Regions from separate parts of the Streptomyces sp. NPDC037290 genome, predicted to be linked through region 1. Evidence: riboswitches for the same ligand, from Rfam matches in the RefSeq annotation. Region 1 holds a riboswitch; the other holds the start of a gene.

What was found. A riboswitch is a leader RNA that binds a small molecule or an ion and turns the genes downstream of it on or off. The one in region 1 is predicted to bind S-adenosylmethionine.
Region 2: linked by a shared signal. The riboswitch ahead of thrC (threonine synthase) and the one ahead of ACZ7HQ_RS03845 (aminotransferase class V-fold PLP-dependent enzyme) in region 1 are both predicted to bind S-adenosylmethionine.

Annotation. Positions count from the first base shown of each region.
Region 1 covers NZ_JBVJVZ010000001.1:836,032-839,230, reverse strand. The annotation lists gene ACZ7HQ_RS03855 (rhomboid family intramembrane serine protease) at 1-450, shown strand, start outside; gene ACZ7HQ_RS03850 (Lrp/AsnC family transcriptional regulator) at 447-728, shown strand; gene ACZ7HQ_RS03845 (aminotransferase class V-fold PLP-dependent enzyme) at 766-2,127, opposite strand; SAM riboswitch class IV at 2,286-2,402, opposite strand; gene trpD (anthranilate phosphoribosyltransferase) at 2,489-3,199, opposite strand, start outside.
Region 2 covers NZ_JBVJVZ010000005.1:142,356-145,554, reverse strand. The annotation lists gene ACZ7HQ_RS19295 (ubiquitin-like small modifier protein 1) at 188-463, opposite strand; gene thrC (threonine synthase) at 505-1,788, opposite strand; SAM riboswitch class I at 1,806-1,953, opposite strand; gene ACZ7HQ_RS19285 (glucosyl-3-phosphoglycerate synthase) at 2,115-3,059, shown strand; gene ACZ7HQ_RS19280 (alpha,alpha-trehalose-phosphate synthase (UDP-forming)) at 3,153-3,199, shown strand, end outside.

The DNA of each region.
Region 1 (3,199 bases):
ATGCTCTTCCTCTTCGTCTTCGGCGCGATGACCGAGGAACGGATGGGCCGGGTCGAGTTCACCCTCTTCTACGTCGGCTGCGGCTACCTGGCCCTGCTCGGCTACGCGGCCGCCAACGCCACCTCCGAGCAGTCGCTGGTCGGCGCCTCCGGGGCGATCTCGGCGGTCCTCGGAGCGTTCCTCTACCTGTTCCCCCGCGCCCGTGTGACCAGTCTTCTTCCCTTCCTGTTCTTCCTGCCGCTGCGGTTCCCGGCCTGGGTCGTGCTGCCGTTCTGGGCGGCGCTGCAGTGGGCGGCGGCGGAGCGGGCCTCCGACGGGCCGGGGGTGGCGTATCTGGCCCACCTGGTCGGCTTCGGACTCGGCTTCGGCTACGCGTGGGTCCGTTACGGCCGTACAGCTAGAGTGAGGTCCGCCCCAGCTCCGGCACCCGAGGGAGAGAACCAGCCGTGATCAGCGCGATCGTCCTCATCAAGACCAGTGTGGACCGGATCCCCGAGATCGCTGAGCAGATCGCCGCGCTGGAGAGCGTCAGCGAGGTCTTCTCGGTCACCGGCACCTACGACCTGATCGCCATGGTCCGGGTCCGCCGGCACGACGACCTGGCCGAGGTCATCCCCGGCCGGATCAGCAAGATCCCCGGTGTGGAGGCCACCGACACGCACGTCGCGTTCCGCACGTACTCCCAGCACGACCTGGAGGCCGCGTTCTCGATCGGCCTGGACAACTAGGCGGTCCGGTACTGCCCCGCTCCCTCGGGGGCGGTCCTCACACGGCCGGCACGCAGCGGCCGTCCTCCGTGCGGTACGTCCACCGCGCACCCTCGGTCACCAGTTCCTTCACCGCGGTGACGAAACGCTCGACATGCTCGTCGGGGGTGCCCGCGCCGAAGCTCACGCGGATGGCGTTGAGGGACTTCTCGCCCGGCGCGGCCTCGGGGGCGCCGCATTCACCCTGGGTCTGGGGGTCGCTGCCGAGGAGCGTGCGGACCAGGGGGTGGGCGCAGAAGAGGCCGTCGCGGACGCCGATGCCGTACTCGGCGGAGAGCGCGGCGGCGAAGTGGGAGCTGTTCCAGCCCTCGACGACGAAGGAGATGACGCCGACGCGCGGGGCGTCGTCACCGAAGAGGGAGAGGATCTTCACCTGCGGGACCTCGGCCAGGCCCGCGCGGACCCTGGCGATCAGGTGCTGCTCACGGGCGACCAGGGAGTCCCAGCCGGCCTCGGTGAGCGCCTTGCAGGCCGACGCGATGGAGTGGACGCCGATGACGTTCGGGGAGCCGGCCTCGTGCCGCGCGGCGGTCTCGTGCCACTCCACGTCCACACCGCCGTCCTGACGCCGGGTCACCTTGCGGCTGGCGCCGCCGCCCGCGAGGTACGGCTCGGCCGTGCGCAGCCAGTCGGCACGGCCGGCCAGGACGCCGGAGCCGAAGGGGGCGTACAGCTTGTGGCCCGAGAAGGCGACCCAGTCGACGTCCAGGTCCCGGACCGAGACGGGGTGGTGGGGGGCCAGCTGGGCGGCGTCCAGGACGATACGGGCGCCGTGCGCGTGGGCGGCGGCGGCCAGCTCGCGCACCGGCCACAGCTCGCCGGTGACGTTGGAGGCTCCGGTGACGCAGACCAGGGCCGGGCCGTAGGGGTCACGGTCGGCGAGGGCCCGCTCCAGGGTCTCGACGGCCTGCTGCGGGGTCCGCGGGGCGTTGAGGTAGGTGACGCGGGCGTCCTGCCAGGGCAGCAGGGAGGCGTGGTGTTCGGTCTCGAAGACGAAGACCTGGCAGTCGGCCGGGATCGCCCGGGCCAGCAGGTTGAGGGAGTCGGTGGTCGACCGGGTGAAGACCACCTGGTCGTCCGGCCGGCAGTCGAGGAAGCCGGCGACCGTCCTGCGGGCGTTCTCGAACAGGTCGGTGGAGAGCTGGGAGAGGTAGCCGGCGCCGCGGTGGACGCTGCCGTAGTAGGGGGCGTAGGCGGCCACGTCGTCCCAGACGCGCTGGAGGGCGGGGGCGCTGGCCGCGTAGTCGAGGGCCGCGTAGGTGACCTCGCCACCGGTGACGAGCGGGACGGTGACATCCCGTCCCAGAACGGGCAGCGGGGCACAAACGGACTGGTCGGCGGCAGCGGTGAAGACAGACATGGGGAACTCCCGTGAGGACGTACGCGAAAAGACGTACGGGAAGAAGAGAAAAGGGTGTGCGGAGGCGGGGCTCTGCGGCCCTATCGCATTCGCTTGCTCACGGAAGGCTCCTCGACGACCAGGATCCCTGGTCCCACACTCTTCGAGAGTGTGCGAGGGATCCGCGCTTGCCGTGGACCTCGCTGCCCACGACCTGGTCCTCACCCGGGGCACCCCGCCACGGACGGAGGGTTGCCGGACAGCCGGCCGGGGCCGAATGGCTGTCACTCATGACCTGGTTCAGTATCCTGCCATACGATCTTCGGCGCGCAAGGCGCAGTCCGTCATCTGGACTGCGCCCCGCGTCACACGGCCGCGGCCGTCAGCGGTTGCTCGCCGCCACCCACCGCTCCAACGCCCGCTTCGCCGCTCCCGAGTCGATCGACTCCGCCGCCCTGGCCATACCGGACCGAAGCTGCTCCGCGAGGGACGCGTCGGTCGGCGCGAGCGCGACCAGCGCCGCCGCCGAGTTCAGCAGCACCGCGTCGCGCACCGGGCCCTTCTCACCGTCCAGCAGGCGCCGCGCCACCTCCGCGTTGTACGACGCGTCGGCGCCGCGCAGGGCCTCCACGGGGACGAGGCCGATGCCGACGTCCCGCGGGTCGAAGATCTCCTCCGTGACCTTGCCGTCCCGGACCACCCACACCCGCGAGGTGGCGGTGACGGTCAGCTCGTCCAGTCCGTCGTCGCCACGGAAGACCAGCGAGGAGTTGCCGCGCTCGGCGAGGACTCCGGCCACGATCGGGGCCATCCGGGGGTCGGCCACACCGACGGCCTGCGAGCGCACGTTGGCCGGGTTGGTCAGCGGGCCCAGCACGTTGAACGTCGTACGGATGCCCAACTGCCCGCGGGCCGGGGCGACATGGCGCAGCGAGGGGTGGAACCTCACCGCGAAGCAGATGGTGATGCCCGCCTCTTCGGCGACCTCGGCGACCCGCTGCGGCGTCAGGTTCAGATTGATCCCGAGCTTCTCCAGGACGTCGGAGGACCCGGACGCGGAGGACGCGGCGCGGTTGCCGTGCTTGACGACCTT
Region 2 (3,199 bases), on a different contig from region 1:
AAAACCCGCGCACTTTGGCTACTTCTTGCGGGGTGTGCGGCATGAAATCCAGGGCTCTCGACCCGGAGACCGCGGCCGAGTTCCCCAACTGTACCGCGCTCAATCACGCAGAATTGCCCCCTCCGCTTCTCTCACGGAGGAGGCAATTCCATGAACAATGGGTAACTGAAGTTACCCACGGTAACGATCAGCCGCCGGCGACCGCCGGAATGATGGAGACACCGGCGCCGTCCGGGGTGGCGGTCTCGAGGCCCTGCTCGAAGCGGACGTCGTCGTCGTTGACGTAGACGTTGACGAACCGGCGCAGCTTGCCCTGGTCGTCCAGGACCCGGGCGGCGATCCCGGTGTGGTTCTTCTCCAGGTTCGCGATGACGTCGGCGAGGGTCGCGCCCTCGGCGGTCACCTCGGCCTGGCCGCCGGTGTAGGTGCGCAGGATGGTGGGGATGCGAACGGTGACGCTCATGCTTGTGACCTCCGGTCAGGTAGGCGCCCAGACGACAACGATCAGACGAGTCCGGCCTCGCGGAACGACTCCAGGTTGGGCCGAATGGTCGCGGTCAGCCCCGTACCCGCCACCGCGTCCAGCGTCTTGAGGCCGTCGCCGGTGTTGAGGACGACCGTGGTCTTCGCCGGGTCCAGGGCGCCGTCCTTGATCAGCTTGCGGGTGACACCGACGGTCACCCCGCCCGCCGTCTCCGCGAAGATGCCCTCGGTGCGGGCCAGCAGCTTGATCGCGTCGACGACTTCCTCGTCCGTGACGTCCTCCACGGCACCGCCGGTGCGGCGGGCGATGTCCAGGACGTACGGGCCGTCGGCCGGGTTGCCGATGGCGAGGGACTTGGCGATGGTGTTCGGCTTCTGCGGGCGGACCACGTCGTGACCGGCCTTGAACGCGGCCGACACCGGCGAGCAGCCCTCGGCCTGCGCACCGAAGATCTTGTACGGCTTGTCCTCGACCAGGCCGAGCTTGACCAGCTCCTGCAGACCCTTGTCGATCTTCGTGAGCTGGGAGCCGGAGGCGATCGGGACCACGATCTGGTCGGGCAGCCGCCAGCCGAGCTGCTCGCAGATCTCGTACGCGAGGGTCTTGGAGCCCTCCGCGTAGTACGGCCGCAGGTTGACGTTGACGAAGCCCCAGCCCTCGCCGGCCGGGTCGCCGATCAGCTCGGAGCAGAAGCGGTTCACGTCGTCGTAGTTGCCCTCGATGCCGACCAGCTCGCCGCCGTAGACGGCGGCCATGACGACCTTGCCCTGCTCCAGGTCGTGCGGGATGAACACGCAGGAGCGGAAGCCGGCCCGGGCCGCGGCGGCGCCGACGGCACCGGCGAGGTTGCCGGTCGAGGAGCAGGAGAGCGTGGTGAAGCCGAAGGCGCGGGCGGCCTCCAGGGCCTGGGCGACCACGCGGTCCTTGAAGGAGTGCGTCGGGTTGCCGGAGTCGTCCTTCACGAACAGGCCGCCGGTGACGCCCAGTTCCGCGGCGAGGTTGTCGGCCTTGACGAGCTTGGTCCAGCCCGGGTTCAGGTTCGGCTTGTCGGCCACGTCGGACGGGACGGGCAGCAGCGGCGCGTAGCGCCAGATGTTCGCGGGGCCGGCCTCGATACGGCGGCGCAGCTCTTCGGTGTCGTAGCCGGAGAAGTCGTAGGCGATCTCCAGCGGGCCGAAACACTCCTCGCAGGCGAACACCGGGCCGAGCGGGACACGGTGACCGCACTCGCGACAGCTCAGGGCCGCGGCGGGACCGAGGTCGACGGTGGAATCGGTGGAGCTTGCAACTGTCTGCACAGCCATGGAGGCGAGGCCCTTTCTCCTCATCTTCCTCACGACGCATCTCGCCGTGAGACGGATTTGGCACCTTCCCTAGCCGGGAGCCTCGCCACGTCAACGTGACAAGAACCGACTGGAGGGTTGCCGGGGCTTCATCGGGCCGTTTCCCTCTGCCCCTCTGGATGAGCGGTATGCGGTTGTGAACGCGCGCCGACCTCCGACATGCGATGGTCATCGGCGTTGTTCAAGACTGTAACCGAAGGCCAGGACAGTTGAGATAGTCGTCCGAACCGCGAGATGGATCACACGGTTGACCCCGTGTGGTCACGAACAGTGAGGAGCCGCAGACCGTGCTGGAAGAAGTCGAGCGCTGGCTGGCCACCCGCTCCTGGTCCGTGACCGATCGCCCTCTCCACCGGATCCTGTCCGCCAAACAGCGCACGGGCCAGACGATCAGCGTCGTGCTGCCCGCGCTCAACGAGGAGGAGACCGTCGGCGACATCGTCGCGGTCGTCCGCCACGATCTCGTGGAGCAGGTTCCGCTCGTCGACGAGATCGTCGTCGTCGACTCGGGCTCCACCGACCGCACCTCCGAGGTCGCCGCCGCCGCGGGCGCGCGGGTCGTTCACCGTGACGAGATCCTGCCCAGGATTCCCGCCGTCCCCGGAAAGGGGGAGGTGCTCTGGCGCTCCCTGCTGGTGACCGGCGGGGACATCATCTGTTTCATCGACGCCGACCTCAGGGAGTTCTCCTCCGACTTCGTCTCGGGGATCGTCGGCCCGCTGCTCACCGAGCCCGACGTGGACCTGGTCAAGGCGATGTACGACCGACCCCTGGGCGGCGCCACCGGCCAGGGCGGCCGGGTCACCGAGCTGATGGCCCGCCCCCTGCTGAACATGCACTGGCCGCAGCTGGCCGGATTCGTGCAGCCGCTGGGCGGCGAGTACGCGGCCCGCCGCTCGCTGCTGGAACAGCTGCCGTTCCCCGTCGGCTACGGCGTGGAGCTGGGCATGCTGGTCGACGCCCTGCACCTGGTGGGGCTCGACGCGCTGGCGCAGGTGGACGTGGGTGTGCGCAAGCACCGGCACCAGGACGGTCAGGCGCTGGGCCGGATGTCGGCGGCCATCTACCGCACCGCCCAGCTCCGGCTGGCCCGGGGGCATCTGATCCGGCCGACGCTGACCCAGTTCGAGCGGGGCGAGGACGGCTTCGAGCCGCGCACCTACTCGGTGGACACCGAGGAACGTCCGCCCATGGTGGAGATCGCCGAGTACGCCGACCGGAAGGTGGCGTGAACGGCGGGCAACGGCGAAGAACGGCTGTATACGGCCCCCTTTCGGGGCGGACCGCACGTTTGAGCGTTTCCGGGCCGGGCTAGGTTGAGGACCATGGCTGCCACACAGGGTGCTGAGGTGCTGGTCGCGTCCAACCGCGG